Linked DNA regions of Casimicrobium huifangae. The protein of the gene in region 2 interacts with the protein of the main gene of each other region in a pairwise test. Links are inferred from orthologs where the notes say so. Each region holds a gene or a part of one and is shown on either strand. Other genes may lie near its edges. The genes, in order: FKL89_RS13000 and FKL89_RS01400.

What was found.
Region 1: the proteins of FKL89_RS01400 (region 2) and FKL89_RS13000 interact in binary tests that used the Escherichia coli proteins (3 or more experiments, as listed by UniProt). The link is inferred for Casimicrobium huifangae from one-to-one orthologs.

Annotation. Positions count from the first base shown.
Region 1 is NZ_CP041352.1:2,874,214-2,881,132, reverse strand. Bases 1,194-4,193 are described here. They hold FKL89_RS13000 (sulfate/molybdate ABC transporter ATP-binding protein), read right to left. Parts: upstream 3,210-4,193; coding sequence 2,178-3,209; downstream 1,194-2,177. Other genes in these bases: cysT (sulfate ABC transporter permease subunit CysT), read right to left, coding at 4,096-4,193; cysW (sulfate ABC transporter permease subunit CysW), read right to left, coding at 3,206-4,099; FKL89_RS13005 (CysB family HTH-type transcriptional regulator), read right to left, coding at 1,213-2,154; FKL89_RS13010 (Bug family tripartite tricarboxylate transporter substrate binding protein), read left to right, coding at 1,194-1,216. Outside these bases: FKL89_RS13015 (pyridoxal-phosphate-dependent aminotransferase family protein), read left to right, coding at 1-218; more of FKL89_RS13010, read left to right, coding at 227-1,193; more of cysT, read right to left, coding at 4,194-5,025; FKL89_RS12985 (RBBP9/YdeN family alpha/beta hydrolase), read right to left, coding at 5,129-5,818; FKL89_RS12980 (sulfate ABC transporter substrate-binding protein), read right to left, coding at 5,856-6,875. UniProt on the Escherichia coli protein: Part of the ABC transporter complex CysAWTP involved in sulfate/thiosulfate import. Responsible for energy coupling to the transport system.
Region 2 is NZ_CP041352.1:305,858-312,654, reverse strand. Bases 2,418-5,295 are described here. They hold FKL89_RS01400 (glutamate-5-semialdehyde dehydrogenase), read right to left. Parts: upstream 4,555-5,295; coding sequence 3,280-4,554; downstream 2,418-3,279. Other genes in these bases: FKL89_RS01395 (ABC transporter substrate-binding protein), read right to left, coding at 4,710-5,295; FKL89_RS01405 (class I SAM-dependent methyltransferase), read right to left, coding at 2,418-3,268. Outside these bases: FKL89_RS01415 (glycosyltransferase family 2 protein), read right to left, coding at 1-345; FKL89_RS01410 (glycosyltransferase), read right to left, coding at 483-1,550; more of FKL89_RS01405, read right to left, coding at 1,547-2,417; more of FKL89_RS01395, read right to left, coding at 5,296-5,738; FKL89_RS01390 (ABC transporter ATP-binding protein), read left to right, coding at 5,827-6,618; FKL89_RS01385 (ABC transporter permease), read left to right, coding at 6,628-6,797. UniProt on the Escherichia coli protein: Catalyzes the NADPH-dependent reduction of L-glutamate 5-phosphate into L-glutamate 5-semialdehyde and phosphate. The product spontaneously undergoes cyclization to form 1-pyrroline-5-carboxylate.

The DNA.
Region 1 (6,919 bases), 2.6 Mb from region 2 along the record:
ATGCCTCGTTGGGCACGGGTCTCGGCAAGGTGAAGAGCAAGATGTTCCGCATTGGTCATCTTGGCGAATGCAATGATGTGTCGCTGATGGGTACGATCTGCGCGGTCGAGATGGGGCTCGCCATGGCGGGCGTCTCGCTCAAGGGGAGCGGCGTAGTTGCAGCGATGGCTGAACTTCAGAAGCAGGCGGCTACCACCCGCGCACCAACCCGGAACTAAGGACAACGATGAACAAACCCAATACCACCCGCCGCCAATTGATCAAGGCGCTCGCCGCAGCACCGCTCGCCGGTAGCGGCGCGCTATGGGCACAAGGTACCTGGCCACAGGGGCCGGTCAAGATCGTTGTGGGCTTTCCGCCGGGCGGTGGTACCGATGCACTTGCCCGTGTGCTGGCGCCCAAGCTCACGACCATGTGGGGGCAGCAGGTCATCGTCGAGAACCGTGCTGGCGTTGCCGGTGTGCTTGCGGCCGACGTGGTGGCCAAGTCGACGGATGGCCTGACGCTGCTGATGGGCCATATCAATTCGCATGGCATTGGCCCGGCGCTGAATCCGAAGATGCCCTACAACGCGGAGACCGATTTCTCTCCATTGGCGCTGGTGGGCGTGACGCCGAACGTGCTGATCTGCCACCCGAATGCACCGGCGAAGACGCTGAAGGACATCGTTGCGCTCGCAAAGGCAAAGCCCGGCACGCTGTCATTCGGCTCTGCGGGCAGCGGTAGCGCGCAGCATCTGGCGCTGGAGCTGTTCAAGGTTGCGGCAGGCGTCGATGTGCTGCACGTGCCGTACAAAGGCAGTGCCCCACTGTTGACAGATCTGATGGGCGGCCAGATTAACTATTCGTTCGACACCATGGCGGCGGTGACGCCACATGTCAAGGGCGGCAAGGTGCACGCAGTTGCGCAGACCCGCACCAAGCGCTCGGCGTCCTATCCGGATCTGCCGACTGTTGCGGAGAGCGGCTATCCCGGTTTTGAGGCCACGACGTGGTACGGCATGATTGGGCCAGCTCGCATGGCGTCCGACCTCGTGCAGCGGATCAATCGCGACATCAACACTGCGATGGCGATGCCGGACGTCAAGGAGCGCCTCAATGCAGTGGGTGCTGAAGACGGCGGCGGTACGGCGCAACAGTTTGCCGACTTCATGCGCGCCGAGCGGGTGAAGTGGGCGCGCGTCGTGAAGGAAGCCAACGTCAAGGTGGACGCCTAGATCGCCGCTTCCTCAGCCCGAGGCGTAACGCCGGATTGCACGACACTGCGCGTCAGTGACGGCGCGCACAGCTCGATGAATTTGTAGGCGAAATCGCGCAGATAGTGGCCACGACGTACCGCGATGCGCGTCACGTTGGCCGGGAACAGGTGATCAGCATTGAGCAATGCCAGGCCACGATCTTTGGCCTCGTTGAAGGCACCGGATGCGATGATGCCGATGCCCAGTTCCAGTTCGACGTAGGTTTTAATCACATCGGCGTCGAGTGCCGACAACACCACGTCGGGGTCGAGCGCCGCTGCAGCGAAAGTCTGGTCGATGCGCGCGCGCCCGGTAAACCCCTCGTGATACGTAATGATCGGGTAGTCGGCAATTGCCCGCAAGTTCAGAGGCTGCGCCGCAGCCAGTGGATGCCCAGCCGGTACCACCACCGCATGGTGCCAGGCGTAGAACGGAAACGTCGCCAGCTCTGGCTCGTCAGCCAGGGCTTCAGTGGCAACGCCAATATCTGCCTTGCCTTCAAGCAGCAGCGCCAGCGTCTCTGCCGGACTGCCCTGATGCAGGGCCAGATGGACTTTCGGGAAGGCTTTACGGAACTCCGCTACCACTCGTGGCAGCGCGTAGCGCGCCTGCGTATGTGTGGTGGCAATGGTGAGTTGGCCTTCATCGCGATTGGCGTACTGCGCTGCGAGATGCTTGATGTTCTTCGCATCCAGCAGCAGACGCTCCACGATTGTCACCAGCTCGCGACCGGGATCCGTCAGCCCGGTGAGACGCTTGCCCTTGCGCACGAAAAGCTCGACGCCGAGCTCGTCTTCGAGATCCTTGATGTGCTTGCTGACACCCGACTGTGAAGTGAAGAGCGCATTGCCGACCTCGGTCAGATTGAAGTTCTGACGGACGGTTTCGCGAATGATGCGGAGTTGCTGAAAGTTCATGGGGAAATTGGTGTGCTTGGGTGTCAGGCCGCTTTCGCCAGATCGAACGAGCGCAGCTTTGCCGGCACCAGATGCACCGGTCGGCCTTCGGTCAACTGCAGCGCCTCAAACTCCTGCCGCGTCAGCTCGACTTCGTAGTACTGCGGCGCAGCCTTGCTGTCGGTCAGGTGTTGCGCCTGCAACTCAACGCGTGCGGAGCTACCGAAGGCATGAATGCGACTCACACGCGCGGCAACGCCAGCGTTACCGGCAAGGCCGAGATCAGTGACAATGGTGGTCTCGTGCGGGCGCGCGTAACCCACGGCGGAATCGCTGCCGGCAAGAGGGAAGCGGTTGGCTGAACCGAGGAAGCTGTAGACGAAAGACGACGCAGGATTGCGGTACACCTCGTCCGGTGCGCCGACTTGTTCGACCTGCCCCTGGTTGATCAGCACAATGCGGTCGGACACTTCCACCGCCTCATCCTGATCATGGGTCACAAAGACGGAGGTCACGTGCAGTTCGTCATGCAGGCGACGCAGCCAGCGGCGCAGTTCCTTGCGCACCTTGGCATCGAGCGCACCAAAGGGCTCGTCGAGCAGCAGCACGCGCGGCTCGACGGCGAGCGCGCGGGCAAGCGCGATGCGCTGGCGCTGGCCGCCCGAGAGTTGCGCAGGGAAGCGGTCACCGGCCCAGTCAAGCTGCACCAGCTCCAGCAGTTGGTGCACCTTTCGCCTGATTTCACTCTCTGCCGGCCGTGTCTTGCGTGGACGGGCGCGCAGGCCGAAGGCCACGTTGTCAAACACGGTCATGTGCCGGAACAGCGCGTAGTGCTGGAACACGAAGCCGACTTGGCGTTCACGCACATGGGTGTCGGAGGCGTCATCGCCGTCAAGCCAGACGCGACCGCTATCCGCCGTCTCGAGTCCGGCGATGATTCGCAGCAGGGTTGTCTTGCCGCAGCCCGACGGGCCCAGCAGGGCGACCAGCTCGCCGGTCGGAAAGTCCAGCGACACATCCTTCAGCGCCTGAAAGGTACCGAAGGATTTTTGCAGGTGTTCAACGCGAATGCTCATGAATGGGCGTCCTCTTGTGCGGCAGCGATGGCCTTCGCCTGGCGCCACTCAACGAAAGTTTTGAGAATGAGGGTTACGAGTGCCAGCAGGGCGAGGAGCGAAGCAACCGCGAAGGCCGCGGCAAACTGGTATTCGTTGTAGAGAATTTCGATGTGCAGCGGCATGGTGTTGGTGAGCCCGCGAATGTGCCCGGACACCACCGACACGGCGCCAAATTCGCCCATCGCTCGGGCGTTGCACAGGATCACGCCGTAGAGCAGTCCCCACTTCACGTTGGGCAGCGTCACCTGCCAGAACACGCGCCAGCCGGAGGCGCCAAGCACCACGGCAGCTTCTTCCTCTTCCTTGCCCTGCGCCTGCATCAGCGGGATCAATTCGCGCGCCACAAAAGGAACCGTAACGAATACGGTTGCCAGCACAATGCCCGGCACGGCGAAAATGATCTTGATGTCGTGCTCACGCAGCCAGCCGCCGAACCAGCCGTTCAGGCCGAAGACCAGCACGTAAATCAGCCCGGCGACCACCGGGGACACCGAGAACGGCAGATCAATCAGTGTGATCAAGATCTGCTTTCCGCGAAAGTCAAATTTGGCAACCGCCCACGCCGCGGCGACACCGAAGACCACATTGAGCGGCACTGCAATGGCAGCTGCCAGCAGAGTGAGTTTGATCGAAGCAATCGCATCGGGTTCGACGATGGCTGCGAAGTAGACTTCCCATCCCTTGCGCAGTGCTTCGGCAAAGACGGAGATCAGCGGCAGCAGCAGAAACAGCGCGAAGTAACTGACGCCGAGCCCGACTAGCGTCCACTTCACCCATGCCGGATCACGGGTAGCTGCGCGTGTCTCGAAGCGGCCATAGCGATGCCCGGCCGCAAACAGGCCGTTCATGGTTGTCTCCCGGAGCGGCGCGCGCTCCACGCCTGCAGCAGATTGATCGCCAGCAACAGCACAAACGAGAAAAACAGCATCACCACTGCCACCGCAGTGGCACCGCGATAGTCATATTGTTCAAGTTTGGTGATGATGATCAGCGGAGTGATCTCGGACACATACGGCATATTGCCGGCGATGAAGATCACCGACCCATACTCTCCGACTGCCCGGGCGAACGCCAGCGCGAAGCCGGTGAGTAGCGCGGGAAGCACCGCCGGAAATATGACTTGCGCAAAGGTGCGCAGACGAGACGCACCGAGACTTGCAGCGGCTTCCTCAAATTCCGCGTCGTGGTCCTCAAGCACCGGCTGCACGGTTCGCACCACAAAGGGCAGACCGATAAAAACGAGCGCCACAAACACACCCAATGGTGTGAACGCCACTTTGACCCCAAGCGGTTCAAGCAGGCTGCCGAGCCAGCCGTTCTTCGAATAGAGAGCTGTCAGCGCGATGCCGGCCACAGCAGTGGGCAGCGCGAAAGGAAGATCCACCAGGGTGTCAATCAGCTTGCGACCGGGAAAGTTGTATCGGACGAGTACCCACGCAAGCAGCAAGCCAAATGCTGCATTGAGTAACGCGGCGGCCAGTGCTGCACCAAAGCTCAGCAGGTAGGTAGCAACCACCCGTGGCGCAGCAACTGCTTCCCAGAATTGGGGCCACGATAACTGCGCAGTCTTCAGAAATAGTGTCAGCAGCGGAATGAGGACTACCAGCGACAGATAAGTCAACGTGATACCAAGCGACAGTGAGAAGCCCGGAAGCACGCGTTGCGCCGATCGCCGACGCGGTATGCGGTGTATGGCAGCGAGGGCAACATTTTTTGGAGAGGACTGTCGTCGGATTGACGTCCAAGGACGTAGTGCGGAGGTGCTGGCGGTCATGGAAACTGCGGCGATGAAGATGAAAAGTTAGATCTGTTTGAGCGATTGCCAACGTACTGAATTGGTACTAGCGTATGCATATTTCGCATAAGCAAGCGACAGTTCATCCAAACCACTGCCGCGCCAACATCCGCTCGCCACGCTGGCCATGTGCGTGCGAATACCCAGTGTCAACCGCCTCGATGTGGCCAAGTGGTTCGTTTCCGTGTGCGTGCCGCAACCGCTCAAGTACCGCAAGGCCTTGCGGCCAGGGGCCGTGACCCGACTCGACATTGATATGCCCGGCGCGACCGATGCATTCGAACTGCGCACCCCAGCGGTCGGCCCAGACGGAGGCGGCCGTCAGCCGCATCCAGGGATCGTTGCTGCTTGCCACCACGACGGCGGGGACTCCGAGACGTCGGTGCGGGAGCAGTGCGGTGATGGTGTCTTTCAGGTCGGTGGTTTGGGTGACCGACGAGCCACCGCTGGTCAGCAGCCCTCGTGGTCCGAAGCGCTCCGGGTTGGCGGGTGCCACCAGCAGCATGCCGGCGACGCGGTCCTCCGGATCGCTTCGCTGAGCAAGTGCCGCCACCGCCGCGAGGCAACCGAAGCTGTGGGCGACCAGCCAGACAGCGCCCACGGCGTCGTCAATCGCTGCACCGACACGGGCCGACCAGGCATCGAGTGACGCGATGGCCCAGTCCGCCTGCTGCACGCGGTGCGCACCTTCGATGCGCGACTCCATCCAGCTTTGCCAGTGGCCCGGGCCGCTGCCATAGAGGCCCGGGATGATGAGCGTCGTCGACTTCATGCGATTGGCGTTGAGCAGGGGTTGCGGTAGCGAGTTACTACTTGCGCGCCGCGATCTGGTCAAACACGCCGCCGTCGGCGAAATGCGTCTTTTGTGCTTTCTGCCAGCCGCCGAACACTTCGTCGATGGTCACCAGTTTGACCGGCGCAAACTGCTTGGCGAATTGCGCGGCCACCTTGGCGTCACGTGGCCGGTAGTAGTGTTTGGCGGCAATCTGCTGGCCTTCCGGGGTGTAGATGAACTCGAGATACGCCTGCGCCTGTTTGCGGGTGCCGCGCTTGTCCACCACTTTGTCGACCACACTCACCGGCGGTTCAGCCAGGATCGAGAGCGACGGTGTGACCAGTTCGAATTTGTCAGGCCCAAGCTCCTTGATGGCGAGATAGGCCTCGTTTTCCCAGGCAATCAGCACGTCACCAATGCCGCGTTCCACGAAGGTGGTGGTGGCGCCGCGAGCGCCGGAATCGAGCACTTTCACGTTGTCGAAGATCGATTTGGTGAAGGCCCGCGCTTTGGCCTCATCACCGCCCGGTTGCCTGAGCGCATAGGCCCATGCTGCCAGGTAATTCCAGCGCGCACCGCCGGATGTCTTCGGGTTCGGCGTGATCACCTCAACACCGGGGCGCGCGAGGTCGTTCCAGTCCTTGATCTTCTTCGGGTTGCCCTTGCGCACCAAAAATACGATGGTCGAGGTGTAAGGTGACGCATTGTTCGGCAGTCGTTTCTGCCAGTCCTGCGGCAGCAGCTTGCCGTTTTCGTAGAGTGCATCAATGTCGTAGGCGAGCGCCAGGGTGACCACATCGGCTTCGAGACCGTCAATCACCGCGCGCGCCTGCTTGCCGGAGCCGCCGTGGGATTGCTTGATGCTGATCGTCTCGTTGGTCTTGGCCTTCCACTGTTTGGCGAAGGCAGCATTTAGATCGGAATAAAGCTCGCGGGTCGGGTCATAAGAGACATTGAGCAGACTGACCTGCGCATGGGCGTGGGGGGCGCCAAGTGCGGCCAGCGCGAACGCTGCTGCGATGCTGGTGAAACGGGGGGCGGTGTTGCGTGACATGCGAAAAGCTCTGCGTGAACAAAAGAAGTGATGGCAGAACAATA
Region 2 (6,797 bases):
GGGCAGCACGACGCTGACCGTCGCGCCGGCGTGACCCGACACGGGATTCGATGGTGTACGGCGCGGAGAGGGTTGTTGGCGCCGGGAATGCGCCAGCGATTGCGCGGTCAACATGCGCGACAACGCCAGGCCGAGGTTATGCTGCATGCTGCCAATCTGCCAATTTGTCTCGTCGAGCGCCGTCATGATCAGGCGCGCCGCCTCCGCGTCATCACCACGTTCCATGCGAATGACACCCAGCATATGCAGGGCGTCGGCATGATTTGGCACAACCTTCAGGGCGTCCCGGTATAGCACCTCGGCACCTGCCAGATCACGGGCTTTCTGCGCTTCCAGCGCACGCAACAGAAGCGCTTCACCGCTACCGGCTGGGCTTGAATGGCCCACCGGATTGCGGGTCCCGCTAGCCGCGATTACTCCGCAACAGTCCTTGTAGCGCCTGCCGCTGCCACATGGGCAGGGTGAGTTGCGTGATACGGTGGTCATTGTCCGCCCTCGAGACGCTGCAATAGATTCGCCACCGCTTCGGCCACGCTGGCGTTGCTGTATCTCGTCAACACGGAGACGCCCGATTCGCGACGGATCGATCCGATCAAATCGCGGTCATCAAGCAGCCTTGAGATCGCTGCAACCCATGCGTCGGGGTCGTTGACACAAAGCAGGCCGGTGATCCCGTCTTCCACGCAGCTTCTGTAAAGCGCCACATCGCTATAAATACCGGGTACACCCAGTGCAGCATACTCGCGAAACTTGAGGTTGGTCTTGCAGTTTTCGAACAGGCTGTCCCCAAGCGGTGCCAGACCAACATCCCACTGTCGAGACGCAGCGAAGTTGACAAAGTCGTCATATCCGGCAATCGCAGGGAAGGTACGGACATTGGCTGCCGTGGCCACCTCGTCAGGCCACCAACCTACGAACTCGAATATCACCCGATTCCCGAATCGAGCTTCGGCCGCGCGGACAATCCCGGCAATCAGTGTCGCCAGGTGATAGCGGGGCGTTGTCGGATAGCCAACACGCAGTGTGGATGCATCCCCTTCTTTGTCGGCGGTCGTCGCGCGCTGCCTGGCTGCCTCGAAAAGGTCGGTGTCCACCCCCGCATTGATCTGGCTCACCGCAGTAGACGAAAACTGTTCGCGCAAGTAGGTGGCCAGCGGCGGCGACTGTACCCACACGACCTGCGCATTCAACAGAAATGTTGACAGGGTGTCGCGCACGCCCGCTCGCCGGAAATACGCGGCGTTGTATGGATCCTGCCTGCTATCAATCTCGAACAAGTTGTCATCCAGGAAGTACGCGTATCCGACGCCATGAGTACGCAGGTATTGGGGGAGCCAGCCGCAACGGGGCAATGCCAGCCGAGAGATGACCAGCGGGGAAAAGGGGCGATTCGACGCGAGTGTCTCTGGCGTCACCACGACTGGTTCGAATCCAGCTCGTACCAGCATTCGCCGCACAATTTCCGTCGTGGCGATCAGGCCGTCCGCCAGCAGCATCACGCGGCGCGCGCCCCGGAAGGCAGTACTGTCCAGCTCCACCGGGTCGCTCAACGTGCGAACAACGAGGAGAAGCTCGCTGGTGTCGGAACATAGCGTGTCAGCGCCTGCCGCAGGCTGGCAGTGACGTCCGCGCCAAGCCAGCGTCCGGCCGGAGTTTCCGCCTGCAGGTCGAGCGCCTTGCGAGCGTCATCCGCGATACGACCTGCGAGTGCCTGGTCAGCAAGTATGTCCTGCGCATGGCGAGCTCGCGCGAGTGCAATAGCGGCGGACAGCAGCGGATGCGGCGGAACATTCTGCTGCTGCATTGCTTCGATCAACCCCGAAAAGTGATTACCGCCACTTTCCTGCATCGCCGCGAACGCCTGCAGCAAGCCGTTGGCCGCAGTCACCGGATCGGGTACCGATGCATATGGCGAGTCGCGCCGGATCACGGCAAATGCTATTGCCATGGCTGCGCCTTGAAGTTCCTGCAGTTGCTTGCCAGCGGCGAAAGTTCTCACCAGTCCCGCTATCGCCGACCACACGAAGGCCGATGCCTCAATGTTGCCCAGCCGGCTGCCGGCAACAATCCAGCGTGTGGCTGCTTCGCAGCGACGGTACCAGCGTGCCGCAGACGCGACATCGCCTTCGCGTTCCGCAACCTGCCCCTCGACAAAGCAGAGTTGCGGCAGGTAAAGACGGGCGCCAGCCACGAATGTCTCAAAGGAGCCGTCGGCGGTTGCCAGGAACGCGTCGACAGCAGCTTCGGTCGACGATCCCGTTCGATGCTCCAGCAGCAGGTCACGGTGGGCTGCGTGCCGCCACTTACGCGCTTCCGCTACTTGCCCACGCAGCACCAGTTCCTTGTACAGACGATAGGCCGCTCCGGCGCGCAGACTGATTCGCTGTGAGTCGATGTCTTTGTCGGTACTTTGCAGCACCTGCAACCGGTTGACGATATCGGCGAGATAACCAAAATAAACCGGCAGCGCCGCGTCGGCGCCGCCGAGGAACCTGACCGGTTCGGCACTGCACCAGCACACCAGACGCTCGTTGTACCGCCGGGTTTCAACGCAGGCGAAACCGCTCTGCCGCATCAGGGCACCGAGCTGCTTTTCCGAGAAAAGCACGCCATGGAAGCCCGGCGCCAAAGCAGCCGTCACTGTGTGATCCGAGTTTTCGGGTGCGACAAATTCAGCCGCCGGAGTCGTCAGCACCAACACGCCACGCGGCGTCAGGCGCGCGGCCAGCTCATGTACAAACGCCACCGGATTGTCGACGTGTTCGATCACCTCGCTGGCATAAATCAGGTCAAACTGGCGACCACGCGCTTCCGGGACATCAGCAAGCAGGGCGTTATGGATGTGCGATCCGAGCAGCTTGCGCCCCACGGCTGAGTAGATCGCCGGATCGCAGCCGATGGCGTCTGCATTCATGCACCGGTGCCACCAGTCGACGGTGAAACCGAAGCCGCAGCCCACCTCCAGAAATGACCGATCGCGAGCATCGGCCAGCAACGCAACCGGCCACAGCATCTCCCACAGGCCACCACTGCTCTCCACATAGCTGCGCACGAACAATGCCTCGTCCGTGTCGTAGAGATGTTCGAAGGCAATCATTTGCCCACGTAGCGAGAGGCTACCGCAATTGCTGCAGCGGTCGAAAATGCAGTCGGTACCAGCGTCCGCCTGGTGCGCCGTCTTTACGTGGGCGTGCAGGGTGCCAGCGGCACCGCAGCCGTGGCAGGTGCCAGCACTGGTTGGCACGTTCTGCAGGCTCCAGGTCAACATTGGCGTGCCGTTCAGGCCCTCACACTACCATCACCCAGCACCACATACTTCTGCGTAGTGAGCCCCTCGAGCCCGACGGGCCCGCGCGCGTGCAGCTTGTCGGTCGAGATGCCGATCTCGGCGCCGAGGCCGTATTCAAAGCCATCGGCGAATTGCGTGCTGGCATTGACCATGACGCTCGCCGAATCCACCTCGCGCAGGAAGCGCTGGGCGTGGCTCCAATGCTCGGTGACGATGCTGTCGGTGTGGTGCGAGCCATATTGCTCGATGTGCGAGATGGCCGCATCGAGATCGGCCACGACCTTGATCGAGACGATTGGCGCGAGATATTCAGTTGACCAGTCTTCCTCGCTGGCTGCCTTTACATCGAACGCGGCAAGCGCGCTGCGGGTACGTTCACAGCCGCGCATCTCCACGCCCTTGTCGGCAAAAACCTTGGCAATGCGCGGCAGCACGTCATGAATGCGCGCCTCGTGCACCAGCAGTGACTCCATCGCGCCACAGACACCGTAGCGACGGGTTTTCGCGTTGTCCGCGATGCGCACCGACTTGTCGAGGTCGGCATGCTCGTCCACATACACATGGCAATTGCCGTCGAGGTGCTTGATCACCGGCACCTTGGCGTCGGCCGCGATGCGTTCAATCAGGCCTTTGCCACCGCGCGGAATGATGACGTCGATGTATTCCGGGCGGGTGATCATTTCCCCCACCGCCGCACGGTCGGTGGTTTCGATCACTTGCACCGCCGTCTCCGGCAATTTGGCGGCCTTGAGGCCGGCGTCGATGCAGCCGGCGATCGCCTGATTGGATCGCGCAGCCTCGCTACCGCCACGCAGGATGACCGCGTTGCCGCTTTTCAGGCAAAGTCCAGCGGCATCGGCCGTCACGTTCGGGCGCGATTCGTAGATGATGCCGATGACGCCGAGCGGCACCCGCATCTTGCCGACCTGAATGCCCGATGGCCGCGTACGCATTCCGTCGATGGCGCCCACCGGGTCGGGCAATTGCGCGATCTGGCGCAGGCCCTCGGCCATGGCAGCAACGGACTTCGGGGTCAGCGTCAATCGGTCGATCAGCGCCGGGGTGAGATCGGCCTTCTTGGCGTCACGCACGTCGGCAGCGTTTTCTTCCAGGATGTGGGCTTCGCGCTTCTCGATGGTGGCGGCGATCTCCAGCAGGGCGGCGTTTTTGCTGGCGGTGCTGGCGCGGGCGATCACCCGCGCGGCCGAGCGGGCGGAGCGCCCGACCAAGTGCATGTATTCGGCGACATCAAGAAGCTTGTTCATGACGTCATTCTACCGGCCATGACGAAGGCATGAATCGTCATTGGCTTTTTCAGAAAGCGCTTATTTGATGCGGGCTTGACACCTATTAATGGCTAAAGTCAACTTTCTGCAATTTCGGCGGCCATGCCGCATTCGGACGCCAATCTTCCGAAAAGCTATTGCTTGATTGTACGCTCCGGTTTCGCCGGCAGATAGCTTGCGTCGAAGATGTCTTCCGCCTTCGGTTTGTTGCTGAACTTGAAGCCCTCGCCGATCTGCTCGATTGAACGCGCCAGGCGCTTCATGTCGACGCCGCCGATGCCGTTGGCGCGCACTTCGGGTGTCAGCACGTTCTGGTCAATCGCCATCTTGAAGCGCACGAATTCCTGGCCGTCGTTCAGGATCGAGTTCCGCTTCATCAGCGAGGCAATCGCGCCCTTCGGGTCGGCAATCGCGTCCTGCCAGCCCTTGAGGGTGGCCCTGACAAAGCCCTGCACGATCTTCGGGTTCTTCGCCGCGTATTCGCTGTCAACGATGATGCCGTTGCCGTAAAGCTCCAGTCCGAGGTTGCGCATCAACATCACGTGGATATCGTCCTGAGCGATACCGCGACCGCGCAGATTCATGTACGACGAGAACGAGAAGCCGGTGATGGCGTCCACCTTGCCTTCAACAAGCATCGGCTCACGCACCGGGAAGCCGACGTTTTCGATCTTCACTTTGCTGGCGTCGATGCCGTTCTTCTTCACGAAGGCCGGCCACTGCGCGTAGGCACCGTCGGCGGCGGGCGCGCCGAGCGTCTTCCCTTCCAGGTCTTTCGGTTTGCTGATGCCAGCCTTCTTCAATGACACGATCGCGAACGGCGGCGCGTCGTAAATCATCGCCACAACCTTGAGTTTCTTGCTCTCGGGCTTGTCACGAAAGCGCACCAGCGTGTTGATGTCGCCAAACACGAACTGATACGCGCCCGATGCAGCACGATTGATGGCCTCGGTGGAACCGTTGCCAGTGTCGATAGTCACGTCCAGCCCTTCGGCCTTGTAGTAGCCCTTGTCGAGCGCCACAAAATAGGGCGCCGCCGGCCCCTCGAAGCGCCAATCGAGGGCGAACTTGATCGGTGTCTGGGCAAACGCAGTGGGCGCGAGCGTGGCGAATGACGACAGCGCACCGAGGGTGAGCGTTGCGAACAGGGCGCGACGTTTCATGAAATCTCCGTCTTGTCAGGTCTTGTTGATCGATGGCTCCGGTACGCAAATTGCGTGCCGTGGCCAAACAGACATTGCGGAGTGTGTGATGGTGAACGCGGGCGATCCGCTGGTAGTGCTCGACCACGTGAGCATGACGTATGGCCACGGCCAGCAGGCAGTGAAAGCGGTTGACGATTTGACGCTGACCATTCACAAGGGCGAATTCATCGCGGTGGTGGGGCCTTCGGGTTGCGGCAAGAGCTCGATGATGAAGCTGATCAGCGGGCTCAAGCCAACGTCCGAAGGCCGGCTCACCATCGAGGGCAAAGCGGTGACCGGGCCGATCAACAAGGTCGGCATGGCATTTCAGGCGGCCAATCTGCTGCCGTGGCGCACGGCGGTAGACAACGTGCTGCTGCCACTGGAAATCGTCGAGCCCCACCGCTCGCGCATCGGTCGCGAGAAAGCGGCCTATCGCGACAAGGCGCGCGCGCTGCTCGCGTCCGTCGGTCTCGGCGGTTTCACCGAAAAATTTCCCTGGCAACTTTCCGGTGGCATGCAGCAACGCACCAGCATCTGCCGCGCACTGATCCACGAGCCGGAAATCCTGATGCTTGACGAACCATTCGGCGCGCTTGACGCCTTCACTCGCGAGGAACTGTGGTGCATGATGCGTGACATCCACCAGTCACGCGGCGTCACCGCGATGCTGGTCACCCATGACCTGCGCGAGGCCGTGTTCCTCGCCGACACCGTGTACGTGATGAGCGACCGGCCGGGCAAGATTGTGAAGGTGCAGACGATTGATCTACCACGTCCGCGTGATCTCGAGATCACTTACGAGAAGCCGTTTCAGGACCTGGTGCATGAGCTGCGCTCACACATCGGCAAGCACTAGGAGTCAGCGATGAAACACTGGAAAGAAAACCTCCTCGCCCCGCTCGCCTTCACCGCTGCGCTGATTTTGCTGTGGGAGCTCGCCTGCGTGCTGTTCAGCCTGCCAGCGACGGTGTTGCCCACGCCCTCCGCAGTCGCGAAGGCGCTGGTGCAGTACTGGCCTGCGATCCGGGACAACAG